4 regions of the Pseudomonas sp. YJ42 genome follow, and region 3 is predicted to be linked to each of the others. Evidence: predicted binding sites of a transcription regulator. Region 3 holds the regulator's gene; each other region holds the start of a gene.
The links. Region 3 encodes FliA, which starts transcription of late flagellar genes. Its sites were predicted from a motif close to CTAAAGTTTNNNNNNNNNNNGCCGNTAA; they were not measured.
Positions count from the first base shown of each region.

Region 1 (3,516 bases), 150 kb from region 3:
CGCACGGCGTCGTCGACCAGGGTCTGGTTCTTCTGCACCACGGCGACGATCTCTTCGGTGGCTGCGCTGGTCCGGCCCGCCAGCTGGCGAACTTCGTCGGCCACGACCGCGAAGCCCCGGCCCTGTTCGCCGGCGCGTGCCGCTTCGATGGCCGCATTGAGCGCGAGCAGGTTGGTCTGCGCGGCGATGCCGCCGATGGTCTGGACGATCGAACTGATCAGCAACGATTGCTGGCCCAGGGCTTCGATACCCTGGGTGGCCGATTCCACCTCCGCCGCGATGCGCTGCATGGTCGCTACTGTGTCCTTGACCACGACAGCACCGCGTTCGGCACGGGTGTCGGTCTGCCGGGAGACGTCATAGGCGATACTGGCCGCCTCACGCACTTCTTCCTCACGCGCCACCTGATCAGTTACCACGCTGGCGAACTTGACCACCTTGCAAAGCTTGCCCTCGGCATCGAATACCGGGTTGTAGGTCGCTTCCAGCCAGAGGTCGCGCCCATGGCTGTCGATACGCTTGAAGCGGTCGGCGACGAACTCGCCGCGATTGAGGGTTTCCCAGAACGCCCTGTACTGCGTGGACGAGGCCTCTTCCTGGGTGCAGAACATGCGGTGGTGCTTGCCGACGATCTGCTGGAGCGAATAGCCGGTGCCCTTCAGGAATTGCTCGTTCGCGGTCACGATTGTGCCGTCCAAGTTGAACTGAATGACCGCGGTCGAGCGTAGCAGGGCCTTGATGAAGGCTTCGTTCTCCTTGGCCAGCTGCAGCTCTCGCGTCACTTCGCGGGCGAAGCCGCTCATGTGCTGCAGCCCACCCTTCGCGTCGCGGATCGGATACCACTCGATGTGCAGCCAGACGAGGTTGCCGTTGCCGCCCAGGAAACGATAGTTGTCGCTGATGGGTTCCATCCGGGACACGGCGCTGGTGAAACTCTTGAAACAGGACAGGTTCCTCACATAAGCCGGCACGATGTCGGTCATGACCCGGCCCTGCAGCTGACTCACGGGGTAGCCGAGGGTCTGCGCGAAGCGCTGGTTCATGGCCATCATGCGGAAATCGCGATCGAGCGTGATGGTGAGCTTGGTGGCCTCCATCTGCTCGCGCAGCTGACGTAGCTGCAGCAGCTCCGCGGATTGTTCTTCGAGTTGTTTTTTGAGATGGCCGTTGAACATGTGGCACCGAAAGGTGAGTTGGTGTGCCAGCTCTATCGGCGCTGCCTCCGGGTTCTTGATGCAGCTCGTCCGCGGCCAGCGGCAAGCGGTCGTTCAGCTTGCCTCCGCCATGGTCGCTCTGCTCAGTCAGCCCGTTCGAGTCGAACTCGGATCACCCCGGCGCGGGTGCTGGCGATGCGCTGGAATGCCGCTTTGGAGAGGTCGATGACGCGTCCGCGGACATAGGGGCCGCGGTCATTGATGCGCACCACGACGCTCTTACCATTGCGGGCGTTGACCACCCGGACTTTGGTTCCGAACGGCAGGGTACGGTGGGCGGCCGTCAGCGCACCCTGGTCGAAGCGCTCGCCGCTGGCTGTGAGCTTGTTGTGGTGCTGACTGCCGTAGTACGACGCCTTTCCCGAGCCGATTTGCTCGCCCGCAGGCGATGGTGGCGCGGGACTGGGGACGGATCCAGGCTCCGGGGTCGGCGTCGCGCAGCCTGCGAGCGCAGCGACCAGTGACAGGGTGATGATCCAGCGAGCTGATCCGTTAAGCATGTTCAGTCCTTGGTTTGCCGGCGGGACCAGGCAGGCGTGCCATCCGACGATGTCGAGATTGAGATCACGTCCGGCTCCCACTCAGGCTCTTTATAAGAATTATTCTCGAATGCGAGCCGTGTGCGTTTGGTGGTGGTAAATTGCGAATCCTTCTCATCGCCAACAGGGTTTGTCCGTGCATTCTCCGCTTCCGCGCCACACCGGCGCGCACATTTCGCGCTGCCTGCTACTGTCCTTTTCCCTCAGCCCGCTGGAACTCGCCATCGGCGCTGAACAGCAGACAACAGTATTGCCCGAAGTTCAAATCGTCGGCGCGCCTGTCGAATCGGACCTGGGCTACGGGGCGCGGCAAGTCAGCAGTGCGAGCAAGGGGAGTGTGCCGATCCGTGAGGAGGCGCAAACGGTTAACGTGGTGACGCCGCAAGTCATCGACGACTTCGCTGTGCGATCGCTGGACGATGCGATGAAGTTCGTCAGTGGGGTAAGCCAGAGCAATACCCTGGGCAACACCAAGGATGCGTTCATCAAGCGCGGTTTCGGCACCAACGCCGATGGCTCGTTTCTACGCGACGGTATCCGCTCCAGCCTGTCGCGCAACTTCAGCGCCACCACCGAGCGCGTTGAGGTGCTCAAGGGCCCAGCTTCGCTGCTTTATGGCGCGCTCGATCCGGGCGGGTTGATCAATGTGATCAGCAAACAGCCTCGCTACAGCCAAAGCACTACGCTGGGCGGCTCGCTGTACAGCGAGGATGGCGGCAGCGTCTCTATCGATACCACCGGCCCGCTGGGTGATAGCGGCTTCGCCTATCGGCTGATCGCCGAGCGACAACACGAGGATTACTGGCGCAATTACGGTGTTGATGAACACAGCCTGGTCGCGCCCTCGCTGAGTTGGGTCGGTGAGCGTGCCAGCCTGACCCTGGCCTATGAATACAACGACTACTCCAGCCCCTTCGATCGCGGCACGGTGTTCGTCGATGGGCACCCAGCGGATGTCGACTACGACAAGCGTCTGGATGAAACCTGGGCGAAAGCGGTGGGTATCAGCGAGACCGCGATGGCGCGTTTCGAATACGAACTGAACGACAGCTGGAAGACGCGGCTGATCTACGGCTGGAACAACGACCGCTACGGGCTATCCATCGCCCAGCCGATCTCCTTGTCAGCCTCGGGACAGCTGACCCGCGCCGCCAACGGCGCCCACTATGACTATGAAACCCGCTACGCCAGCTGGGATTTCATTGGCAGGGCCGAGCTGTTAGGCCAGCGTCACGACCTGCTGGTCGGTGTCGACAATGAACTCTCCGACCAATATCGCGGCAAGACCTACCGCAATCCCAACGCCACCCGCCGCGCCATTGATATCTATGAACCAGTGCAAGGTGATCTGGCCCCACCGAGCGTGGTCAGCGCCGCGCAAAGCAATCAGCGCAGCGAGCTGCAATCGACATCCTTCTACGTCAAGGACAACTGGCACCTCGATGAGCGCTGGATTCTGGTACTGGGCGGGCGTTATCAGACCTACGAGCAGCACGCCGCGCAGGGGGTTGGGGCGAATCACAAGGTGAATCTGGATAAGCGTGATCACACCTCCGTGCCATTTGCCGGGCTGGTGTATGAGGTTAACGACGCGCTGTCGCTGTATGGCAGCTACAGCCGCTCATTCGTACCCAACACGAGCATGGACGATGCCGGCAATACTTTCGATCCGGAGCAGGGCCGCAGTGTTGAGATCGGCGCCAAGTACGAGGTTGCGTCCGGCCTGAGCGCCAACCTGGCGTTGTTCGATATCAAGAAGGACA
Region 1 covers NZ_CP178378.1:1,431,138-1,434,653, reverse strand. The annotation lists gene ACL0K2_RS06325 (methyl-accepting chemotaxis protein) at 1-1,175, opposite strand, end outside; gene ACL0K2_RS06320 (septal ring lytic transglycosylase RlpA family protein) at 1,298-1,714, opposite strand; gene ACL0K2_RS06315 (TonB-dependent siderophore receptor) at 1,884-3,516, shown strand, end outside.
Region 1: ACL0K2_RS06325 (methyl-accepting chemotaxis protein) is a predicted target of FliA. The motif match lies at 1,208-1,235, and genes of this name have one in related genera.

Region 2 (3,516 bases), 470 kb from region 3:
AGTTTCCTCGACAGGCTGTTGCGCAATGCGGTCAAAAGGATTTCCTTGTTCCAAGCCGGTGCCCAGCGCAAGTATTAGTCGTCATAGATGAAGCGTCAAAGGTAGGAAGTGCTTATAAGGCAGAACGTTATCAGAACGGCCGGCGTCCTGCAGAACCTTCCGTCGACCGTGCCGTTGCGACCATTTGCAGGTCTAGAACCATGATGCTAGACACTCTGAACGCTAAAAAGCGACTTCAGCTGACGGTGGCTGCTTCCTTTACCTCGCAGCCTTTGATGACCATACGAATGATCGTTTCGGCGGCGGCTTCATAGTCCGCATCGTCGAGCTTCGCCTTGCCTGTCACGGTGGTGATCTGCCAGTCGAAATCGGCGTAGGTCTGGGTCGCTGCCCAGATGCTGAACATCAGATGATTGGGGTCGACCGCAGCCATCAAACCCTGATCGATCCAGCCCTGAATGCAGGCGACGTTGTGGCTGGCCTGGGCGTTCAATTGTGCGGCCCGCTCGGCCGGGAGATGCGGTGCGCCATGCATGATCTCGCTGGCGAACACCTTGGAGGCGCAGGCATGCTCACGTGAAATGCGGATCTTGGTGCGAATGTAGGCGCGCAGTACGTCGGCCGGTTCGCCGGGCTGATTGAACGGAGCGGACGCCTGCAGCAGAGGCTCGACGATGCTGTCGAGCACCTCTCGATAGAGGTTTTCCTTGCTTTTGAAATAGTAGTAAACGTTGGGCTTGGGTAGCCCGGCGCGGTTGGCGATGTCACTGGTTTTACTGGCGGCGAAGCCCTTTTCGGCAAACTCTTCGCTGGCAGCGCGCAGGATCAGTTCTTTGTTGCGCTCGCGGATACTGGACATAAGACCTGTTCGATTCACAACCACCAGCCTGGTGGCCTGCCGCGGCATGCTAGCACTGGCTTCCGAATGGCCTCAAGTCGCTGCGCTGGCGGGATTTTATGTGAACAAATTTCATGATGTTTTGTATACATATATCAAAGGCTTCTGATACTGTCGTGCCATCAGTTCGACTCGTCATGTCCTGCGTTTAATCGATTACAGGACAGCTGCCGGCTGCCGAGCGGGTCGTCCAACTCAACAAGGAGCTCCCATGAAAACGATTCTTGCGATCGCCTTGCTGGCGCTGTCGGCACCCGTGCTCGCCGAGCAGACTTATGTAGTCGGTGTCGAGCAGGCGGCTTTCATGCCGCACTATGACGGCGATGCGCACGGCAATTATCGGGGCTTCGCTCGCGAGCTTCTGGACAGCTTTGCCGCGCACAGCGGAGTGCGACTGGTCTACAAGGTTCTACCGGTCGAGGAATTACTACCCGCGCTGCTCGCTGGTCGCATCGATGCCAAGTATCCGGATAACCCCAACTGGTCCGCAGCCGCCAAGCGCGGCTACCGGCTGCATTACAGCCAGGCAGTGGTCAAGTATATCGATGGGGTGATGGTGGCTCCTCGACGCGCAGGGCTTGGGGTCGACGAGCTCAAGCGGCTGGCGGTGGTCGACGGTTGGACACCCTGGGGCTACGAAGATCGGGTCGCGGCCGGGCAGATCCTCCTGGTCAGCAGCCCGGATCTGCCGCGCATGGTGCGCCAGGCCCTGCTCAAGGACAGCGACGGCGCCTACTACAATGTGGTGGTCGCGGCGCACTACCTGAACAATGTGCGTGCGAAGCCGGGCGCTCTGGTATTCGAACCCGCGCTACCGCATACCCGCAGCACCTTCAATCTCTCCACGCTCGATCATCCTGAACTGGTCGAGCGCTTCGACCGCTACCTCGCTGATCAGTCGTCTGCCGTCGCCGCGCTCAAGACACGGCATCAGGTCGAGGCGAACCTGTCTTCGGAATACATCGGTATGGAGCAATGGAAAGTCGATTTTCTCGAGCGGCAGAAGCTCAAGCACGCGAGCGGTGATTGATAGAGGTTCGTCGGCAGCCGTAGGCAGGTCGCGCGTATGCATTAGCCTGTGGTTGCTGGGGCTACGCAAGGTTGGCGAGCCATCACGCCATGAGGCGCGATAGCGAACGGGATAGCGATGTCGACCGCCAGGCGCGGTGCTACCGGCCAATCAACGCCGCCGCCGAACGGTTATCAAGTTTGTCATGGCCGTACCGATAGACGAATGACGCCATGCATAAATGGCGTATACGAAAAGACGAATAAATGTATACGTAGTTCCCGCCAGAGGTCGTCACATGTCTTTCATGAAACGCAGTATCCAGTGGCAGTTGATTGTCAGCATGGGGGCTGCGTTACTCACCAGCCTCCTGATCGTCATCCTGATTTATTCATCCGCACTGAATGGTTTGGCCGAACGCTATCTGGTTGGCCAGGCCCTGCCTGCCAACATCACCGCGATTCGCAACGATATCGAGCGCACGTTGATGGCGCCGATAACCGCCACCGCCGGGATCGCGGGTAACAGCCTGGTGCAGGAGTGGCTTCGCGATGGCGAGAGCCCGGATCAGGCGGCGGCGATGGGGCGCTACCTGCAGGGGGTGAAAACCCAGGAGCAAGCGTTGACGGCCTCCATCGCGGTGCTGGAAAGCGGCAACTATTATTCCGAGACCGGTCTTTCACGCACCTTGCAACGCAGTGCGCCGGGCGATGGCTGGTTCTACAGCCTGCTCGACAGCGACATAAACCGCCGCTTCGAGATCGACATCGACAAGACCTCGCGGCTACCCACGCTGTTCATCAACCAGCGCATCACGGCCGGCGGCAAGACCCTGGGCGTTGCCGGGCTGGGCTACAGCCTGAAAAGCATGTCCGAGCTGATCAGCAACTTTCGCTTCGGTGAGCGAGGCGAGGTGTACCTGATCGATGCGAGCGGACGGGTCAAGGTTCATCCCCGTACCGAGCATAACGATCGCACCGAACTGAAGGCGCTGACCGGCGATGATGCGGCGCGTCGCCTGCTGGCGGGCGAGCAAACGACGGTGAGATTCGAGCATGAGGGCGAAGCTTTTCTGGCACTGGCGCAACCGCTGGACAGCCTGAACTGGATCCTGGTCAGCACGGTGCCGGAAGCCGAAATCTTCGCTGAAGCACGACGCACCTTGTGGACCATCAGCCTGATCGCGGCCTGTATCGCGTTGTTCTTCCTGGGGCTCGTGGTGTTGCTGGCCCGTGGGCTGGTTCGACCGATCCGCCAGGTGACCTCGGCGCTGGTGGAAATCGGCGGTGGCGGCGGCGACCTGACTCGCCGCCTCGACGAGAGCCGGGCTGACGAGCTGGGTGATCTGGCGCGCGGTTTCAATCGCTTCATCGGCAGCCTGCGGGGCCTCATCGGTGACGTACTGAATACCAGCCAACAGTTGCGCGTTGCGGTCGGGCAGGTGGCGGAAGTGGTCGATAACACCGCCACCCGCGCCGGGCGCCAGCACGAGATGACGGATATGGTGGCAACTGCGGTGCATGAGATGGGCTTGACGGTCCAGGAGATCGCCCGCAACGCCAGCAGCGCCGCGCAGGCCTCCAAGGACGCGCGTGACGAAGCGGTGCAG
Region 2 covers NZ_CP178378.1:1,746,008-1,749,523, reverse strand. The annotation lists gene ACL0K2_RS07820 (putative bifunctional diguanylate cyclase/phosphodiesterase) at 1-35, opposite strand, end outside; gene ACL0K2_RS07815 (TetR/AcrR family transcriptional regulator) at 236-859, opposite strand; gene ACL0K2_RS07810 (substrate-binding periplasmic protein) at 1,110-1,928, shown strand; gene ACL0K2_RS07805 (methyl-accepting chemotaxis protein) at 2,206-3,516, shown strand, end outside.
Region 2: ACL0K2_RS07805 (methyl-accepting chemotaxis protein) is a predicted target of FliA. The motif match lies at 2,101-2,128, and genes of this name have one in related genera.

Region 3 (3,516 bases):
CGACAGGCGGCGTTTCGGCGGACTGATCCAGCGCGCCGAGAAACTCCTCGAATTCATTGTCCGCCGTCACGACTTCGGGCTCGGGCTCAGGCTCGGCTGGCGCTTCGGCCACCGGATCTTGTGCGTCAGCCGGCTCGGCCAAACGCGCCAGTGCCGCCAGCAGCTCGGGGGTCGCAGGGGTAACAGTGGTGCGTTCGCGCACCTGGGCGAACATTTCGTTGACGGAGTCCAGTGCTTGCAGCACGACATCCATCAACTCCGAGTCGACGCGACGCTCACCCTTGCGCAGGATGTCGAAGACGTTTTCCGCGATGTGGCAGCATTCCACCAGCTCATGCAGCTGGAGAAAACCGGCACCGCCTTTGACCGTATGGAACCCGCGAAAAATCGCATTGAGCAAGGCTGTATCATCGGGGCTGCTTTCCAGCTCCACCAGTTGCTCTGACAATAGTTCGAGAATCTCGCCGGCCTCTACCAGGAAGTCCTGGAGGATTTCTTCATCGGCGTCGAAGCTCATATTCACCTTCCCCTAAAAGCCCAGGCTCGAAAGCAGATCATCGACATCGTCCTGCCCGGATACGACATCCTCACGTATATCGGCATGCATCTGCGGACCTTCACCATTGGAAGGCTCTTTTTCGTGTTTTTTCTTTTCTTGCTCGGCGCGCATCGCTTCGCGGTCATGCTGGATGCCCGCTACGCGGTCGACCTGTCCGGCCATCAGCACGAGATTGAGCAGGTTGCTTTCGAGTTCGGTGATCAGCCGCGTCACCCGCTTGATCACCTGACCGGTCAGATCCTGAAAATCCTGGGCCAGCATGATTTCGCTGAGATTCTGCGACAGCTGGCTGCTGTCGTTCATCGAGCGCTGCAGATACTGGTCAATACGCCGAACCAGATCTCTGAACTGCTCGGCATTCATCTCGCGGCGCATGAAGCGCTGCCAATCGGCGGTCAGGCTCTGCGCTTCGTAACTGACGTAATTCACCAGCGGAGCGGATTCTTCGACCAGGTCCATCGTGCGATTGGCCGCTTTTTCGGTCATCTCCACCACATAGGAAAGCCGATCGGTGGCATCGGTGATCGGTGACGGGTCACCGCCCGTGGCACAGGTGTCCATTTCAAGCTTGACGATGGCGTTATGCAGCTCGCGGGTGAGCTTGCCGACTTCCAGATAGAGCCCATGATTGCGGGCCTGGTTGAGCTCGTTGAACATCTGCGTCGCTTCGTCGAAGCGGCCCTGCTGCAGACTTTCGATCAATTGAGGTGCGTGAGCCTTCAGAGTCGCTTCGAACTCTGCCAGGCTTTGATCTGCTTGCGTCATAGTGCCCTCGCGGCGTTACTGCTTCAGCCGTTGACGCGCTCGAAGATCTTTTCAATCTTCTCTTTGAGCACTTGGGCCGTGAATGGCTTGACCACGTAACCGTTTACGCCCGCCTGCGCGGCCTCGATGATCTGATCGCGCTTCGCCTCGGCGGTGACCATCAGCACCGGCAGATGCTTCAGGCGCTCGTCGGCGCGCACGGCGCGCAGCAGATCGATGCCGCTCATACCGGGCATGTTCCAGTCCGTGACGAGGAAGTCGAAACTGCCGCTTTTCAGCATCGGCAACGCGGTGGTGCCGTCGTCCGCTTCAGCGGTGTTGGTAAAGCCCAGATCGCGCAAGAGGTTCTTGATGATCCGTCTCATGGTCGAAAAGTCATCGACGATGAGGATTTTCATGTTCTTGTCCAAGTACACCTCCGTAAATCCCGAAATCCCAGAACCGGCTCACGGTCTGTTGCGGGCCTCATGAATGAAGCTCGTAAGCGGCCTCTAATACTGTTTTGCGAACCGCCCGTCAGCGGGCGCGCCACTCGCCGAGGCGAGCCCGCAGACGTGCCGCGCACTGACTGTGCAGCTGACTCACCCGCGATTCACTGACGCCCAGCACCTGGCCGATTTCCTTCAAATTCAACTCTTCGTCGTAATACAGCGAAAGCACCAGCTTCTCACGTTCGGGCAAGTTGCCGATGGCCTCGGCCAGCGCCTGTTGAAAACGCTCGTCTTCAAGATCGCGGGACGGTTCCGGATGGGTGCTGGCAGCATCCTCCTCGAACTCCCCATGCTCGCCTTCCTGCAACAGATCATCGAAGCTGAACAGGCGGCTGCCCAGGGTGTCGCCCAGAATGCCGTAGTACTCATCGAGACTCAATTTAAGTTCGGCCGCAACGTCCTGATCTTTAGCATCTCGGCCCGTTCTGGCTTCGATTGCCCGGATCGCCTCGCTGACCATACGAGAGTTGCGATGCACTGAGCGCGGCGCCCAGTCACCCTTACGGACCTCATCGAGCATGGCGCCGCGGATGCGAATGCCGGCATAGGTCTCGAAACTCGCGCCCTTGCCCGCATCGTATTTTTTTGACGCTTCCAGCAAACCGATCATCCCGGCCTGCATCAGATCATCAACCTGCACGCTCGCCGGCAAACGCGCCAGGAGGTGATAGGCGATGCGCTTGACCAACGGCGCGTACTGATCGATGAGCTGATACTGCGAATCTTTAGCCTGAGCTTTGCTGTTATACATACCGAGTCCAGCCGCTGTTATTCATGAGGCTCTGCGGCGGGCCTGACCAGGCGCTCCACAAAGAATTCCAAATGACCACGTGGCGATGCCGGCAGCGGCCAGGTGTCCACTTTCTGCGCGATGGCCTTGAAGGCCAGCGAGCACTTGGCTCGCGGATAAGCCTCGTACACGGCGCGCTGCTTCTGTACTGCCTTGCGCACCGCCTCGTCATAAGGAATGGCGCCGACGTACTGCAACGCTACATCAAGGAAGCGCTCGGTCACCTTGGTCAGCTTCGCAAACAGATTGCGGCCTTCCTGCGGCGCGTGCGCCATGTTCGCCAGCACACGGAAGCGGCTGATCCCGTAGTCGCGATTGAGGAGCTTGATCAGCGCGTAGGCATCGGTGATCGAAGTGGGTTCGTCGGTCACCACCAACAACACTTCTTGCGCGGCACGCACGAAGCTCACTACGCCGTCACCGATACCCGCCGCGGTGTCGATGATCAGCACGTCGATATCGTTGCCGATTTCGCTGAACGCCTGAATCAACCCCGAATGTTGCAGAGTAGACAACTGCACCATGCTCTGAGTGCCGGAGGCCGCGGGTACGACACGGATGCCGCCCGGCCCTTGAATCATTACGTCACGCAGATCGCACTCGCCGGCAATGACGTCTGCCAGGGTGCGCTTGGTGGTCAAACCCAGCAGTACGTCGACATTGGCCAGTCCAAGGTCGGCGTCGAGCAACACCACTCGGCGACCGAGTTCGGCCAGGGCCAGCGACAGATTGACCGACACGTTGGTCTTGCCGACGCCACCCTTGCCGCCAGTCACTGCAATAACCTGTACGGGATGAATACCCATTTTCACACGCCTATCTCTTGCTGGAGCCCTTGGGCCATCGATGCGTTCAGCCCGAACGCGCCATCTTTGTATGTGTCACGGAGCAAAGCGTTCACCCGACCTTCC
Region 3 covers NZ_CP178378.1:1,276,742-1,280,257, forward strand. The annotation lists gene ACL0K2_RS05595 (chemotaxis protein CheA) at 1-517, opposite strand, end outside; gene ACL0K2_RS05600 (protein phosphatase CheZ) at 530-1,324, opposite strand; gene ACL0K2_RS05605 (chemotaxis response regulator CheY) at 1,348-1,722, opposite strand; gene fliA (RNA polymerase sigma factor FliA) at 1,841-2,587, opposite strand; gene fleN (flagellar synthesis regulator FleN) at 2,584-3,411, opposite strand; gene flhF (flagellar biosynthesis protein FlhF) at 3,503-3,516, opposite strand, start outside.

Region 4 (3,516 bases), 1.2 Mb from region 3:
CCAGTTCAGCCGCGACGAACAATGGCCCGATGATCAACCCGCTCAGATCATCGACGAACGCCGGCTTGCGCCCTTCGAAGTAATGCCCGACGAACTGGAAGATCCAACCCACCACGAACAACCCGATCCCCGCGCTCAGCCAAAGCGTCGTCGACGCCTGCGCCAGCTGCGCGCCGATCCAGACGCAAAGTAATAGCAGGGCCCCCATGAGTACGCCGAAGCGTAAGTCCAACAGCAGATAGAACAAGGTGGCGCCCACTGCAACCGCAGCAACCGGACTCAACCAAAGCCCGGAAACCTCCACGCCGGGTCGCGACAGCAGGACCGCGACGGCCAGCACGATCATCGGGATGCCGATGAAATGCGTGAGCAGATTGCGCGGATCACGGTGATAAGCGGCGTACTGCGCCAGGTGATCAGTCAGGGTTTTCATGGGTGCGCTCCGGAAGGCCTTGTGCTGCAAGCTTAGCCAGCCTGTCGATCTGTAGGGGGGCCGCCTATGGTAGATGGCTGCCAAAGGCCAAGGCGCTTGTGCCAACACACCATTAACCCGCTAGGGCTCGGGGCGGTAGCCCAATCGCAGGCCACCCCAATGACGGTTGCCCACCATGATCGGCACCGACAGGTCATGCATCAGCTCACCGGTGTCGCGGCTGTAGGTCTGCAGTAGCACCTTGCGCTGGTGGCTGCCGCAGCGCCCACCGGTGCGGTCATTGAACAGCCGCTTGCTGCGACTCTTGACCTTATCGATCTCCGGGTCGCCAACCGGGGGCTGACTGAAGGCGCGGTTGTGGGTCGGTACGTAGCCGTCCGGTGTAGTCGCGATGGCATAGACCAGCGCATCGTTACGCTCGAGCAGTGGCTCCTGAATCGCCGGCAGGACTTCGTCGGCATAGCGGTCGAAGCGGGTGCTGTAGCGAACCGGATTGGTCCCCGGCTGCGCCTGGTAATTGCGATCGAAAAGGTCATCGAGCGTGAGCCGTCCGGCTTGCAGATCAGCCTCGAAACGCGCACCGATGGCGGCTGCGCCTTCACGCGCCAGGTCAAAGATGCTCTGGTGATAATCATCGAGCTGCACTTCGGCGAGCTGCTCGCTAACGGCTTCTGCCTGACCGACGAGAGCTTCTGCCGCCTGTTCCAGCTGGCGAGTCTGAGCTTCGCTCTCCAGCGCGTCTCCGCGCAGTTGGTCCAGCGCCACGAACAGCTGTGCGAGCCGCTCATGGTTATTGGCCGTGCCGGAGGTGATTTCCGCCACCTGGGTTTCGACATTGCCGGCCAGGTCGGCGATACCGCTGAGCTGGGTCCCGGTACCGGCGATCTGCGCCGCGGCTTCGTCGAGTTCGCTTGCCTGTTTCTGGATGTGGCTCACCACCGCCCCGCTCTGTTCACGGATATCGCTGACCATCCGCCCGACTTCGTCGGTGGCACTGCTGGTACGCCCAGCGAGGTTGCGCACCTCGTCGGCTACCACCGCAAAGCCGCGTCCAGCCTCTCCGGCACGCGCAGCCTCGATCGCGGCGTTGAGCGCAAGCAGGTTGGTCTGGTTGGCGATGGACTGGATCACATCGGTGATTCGTCGTATTTCTTCAGTGCGCGCCGAGAGCCCGTCGAGCAGCTCACGACTGGCTTGGGTCTGCGCGCTGAGCGCCTGCATACGCTCGATTGCATGCTGCAGCTCGGCGCGCCCGCTGTCGCTGCTACGGCGGACGGCTTCCGCGGCTTCCAGCGCCTGGCGGGCCCGGGAGGCACTGCCCTGCTCGGTCGCAGTCATCGCTTCTGCGCCATTGGCAACCTCACTGATCGCTGTCAGCTGCGACTGCAGGCGCGCGGCCAACTGCTCGGCGCTAAACGATACTTGCGCGGCCGATAGTGCGTTGTGACAGGTATGACGAGAAAGGCTCTTGCTCAGCGCGGCGGAGCTCTGCAGGCCGGTATCGACCGAAGCGGGGGCGGTGCTACCGGCACGCCATGGACCTAGCCAGGGCCACAGAGCGAGCAGCATGATCGAGATCACGGTCAGATAGAACGGCAGTCCCATCCAGTCATGAAACAACAACAGCCCCAGCAAGGCGGCTGCGTGCAGCAGGCAGGCCTTGGGGTGAAGGCGGAAGGAAGGGCGCATCGGTGGCCTCTTGTTTTCATCCGATAAAAAGGTGTTGTACCACCTCTGCCACCCATGAACATTGTTCCTTGGTGGCAAACGGCTTTTACCGGGCGATAAAAACGATGTGCAAGCGTTTTTTATCGCCCGGAAGGCCGGGTTTACCGGGTTAACGGCCGTATACCGCCAATCTTCAATCGCGCTGACGCTGCTGATACCAGGCTCGCTTCGCCTCAGCGCGACGCATCCGGCGCCGTCAGCGGCAGCCCGAGCTGCACCCGTCGCCGCAGCCAGGGGCTGGGGCGATAGCGAGGCTCATGGCCGTAGCAGGTTTGCATGCCTTCCAGAATGTTGAGAATTCGAGCGGGGTTGTAATAATCGGCGAACCCCAGCGGGCCCTTCGGATAGCCGAGCGCAAGCGTCACGGCGCGGTCGAGGGTCTCTGGCGAGGCAATGCCCTTTTGTGCGATCTCACAGCCAAGGTTGACGATGCTGGCGACGATTCTCTGGCTGACGAAGCCTGGAGAATCGTTGATCACCTCGACCGGCACCCCATCGGCTCCCAGCGCCTGGCGCGCCTGGGCCTCAAGCGCCGGATCCAGCGCGGGCTGGCGCATCAGCACGCGGCGTTTGTCGAGGTCACTGAACAGGTCCAGGGCGATGGTGCGCACCGCCGGCAGCGCCAGGCGCTCGATGCAGTTGCTGGCATCCTCACCCAGTGGAGTGATCAGACAGATCGCTTGGCTCGACGGTTCGGCGCCCTCTTCAAGCAGCGCACCGGCCTGCTGCAGTATCGAGCCGAGATAATTGCGTACTTCGGGCTCGATGCTGTCGAGCCAAAACGGCCGATCGATGGTGACCGTCTCGAAGCGAGGCTCCGGCGGGCGGATTTGCTGGCCATCCTCGTAACGGTAGAAACCCTGACCGGTCTTGCGACCGAGCAAGCCTCCTGCGACCCGCTGCGCGGCGAGGTAAGACGGCGTATAGCGCGGATCGTAGTAGAACTGGTCGTGCACCGACTCCATCACCGCATGGGAGATGTCCAGGCCAGTCAGGTCGAACAGCTCGAACGGCCCCATGCGAAAGCCGGGGCCATCGCGCAGGATGCGGTCGATCTGCTCCGGCGTGGCGATCCCCTCGCTGAGGATCCTCTGGGCCTCGGTACCATATGCACGGCCGGCATGGTTGACCAGAAAACCGGGTGTGTCCGGGGTGATGGCGGGGAAGTGTCCGGCGTGCTCGGCCAATTGCACCAGACGGTCGATCACGCCCGGATCGGTGCGCTCGCCACGGACCACTTCGACCAGTTTCATCAACGTCACTGGGTTAAAGAAATGGTAGCCCGCCACCCGCTCGGGACGGGCGCAGGCACTGGCGATGCGGGTCACCGAGAGGGACGAGGTATTGGTCGCGAG
Region 4 covers NZ_CP178378.1:2,507,383-2,510,898, forward strand. The annotation lists gene ACL0K2_RS11415 (DUF962 domain-containing protein) at 1-433, opposite strand, end outside; gene ACL0K2_RS11420 (methyl-accepting chemotaxis protein) at 554-2,122, opposite strand; gene ACL0K2_RS11425 (3-hydroxyacyl-CoA dehydrogenase) at 2,335-3,516, opposite strand, start outside.
Region 4: ACL0K2_RS11420 (methyl-accepting chemotaxis protein) is a predicted target of FliA. The motif match lies at 2,271-2,298, and genes of this name have one in related genera.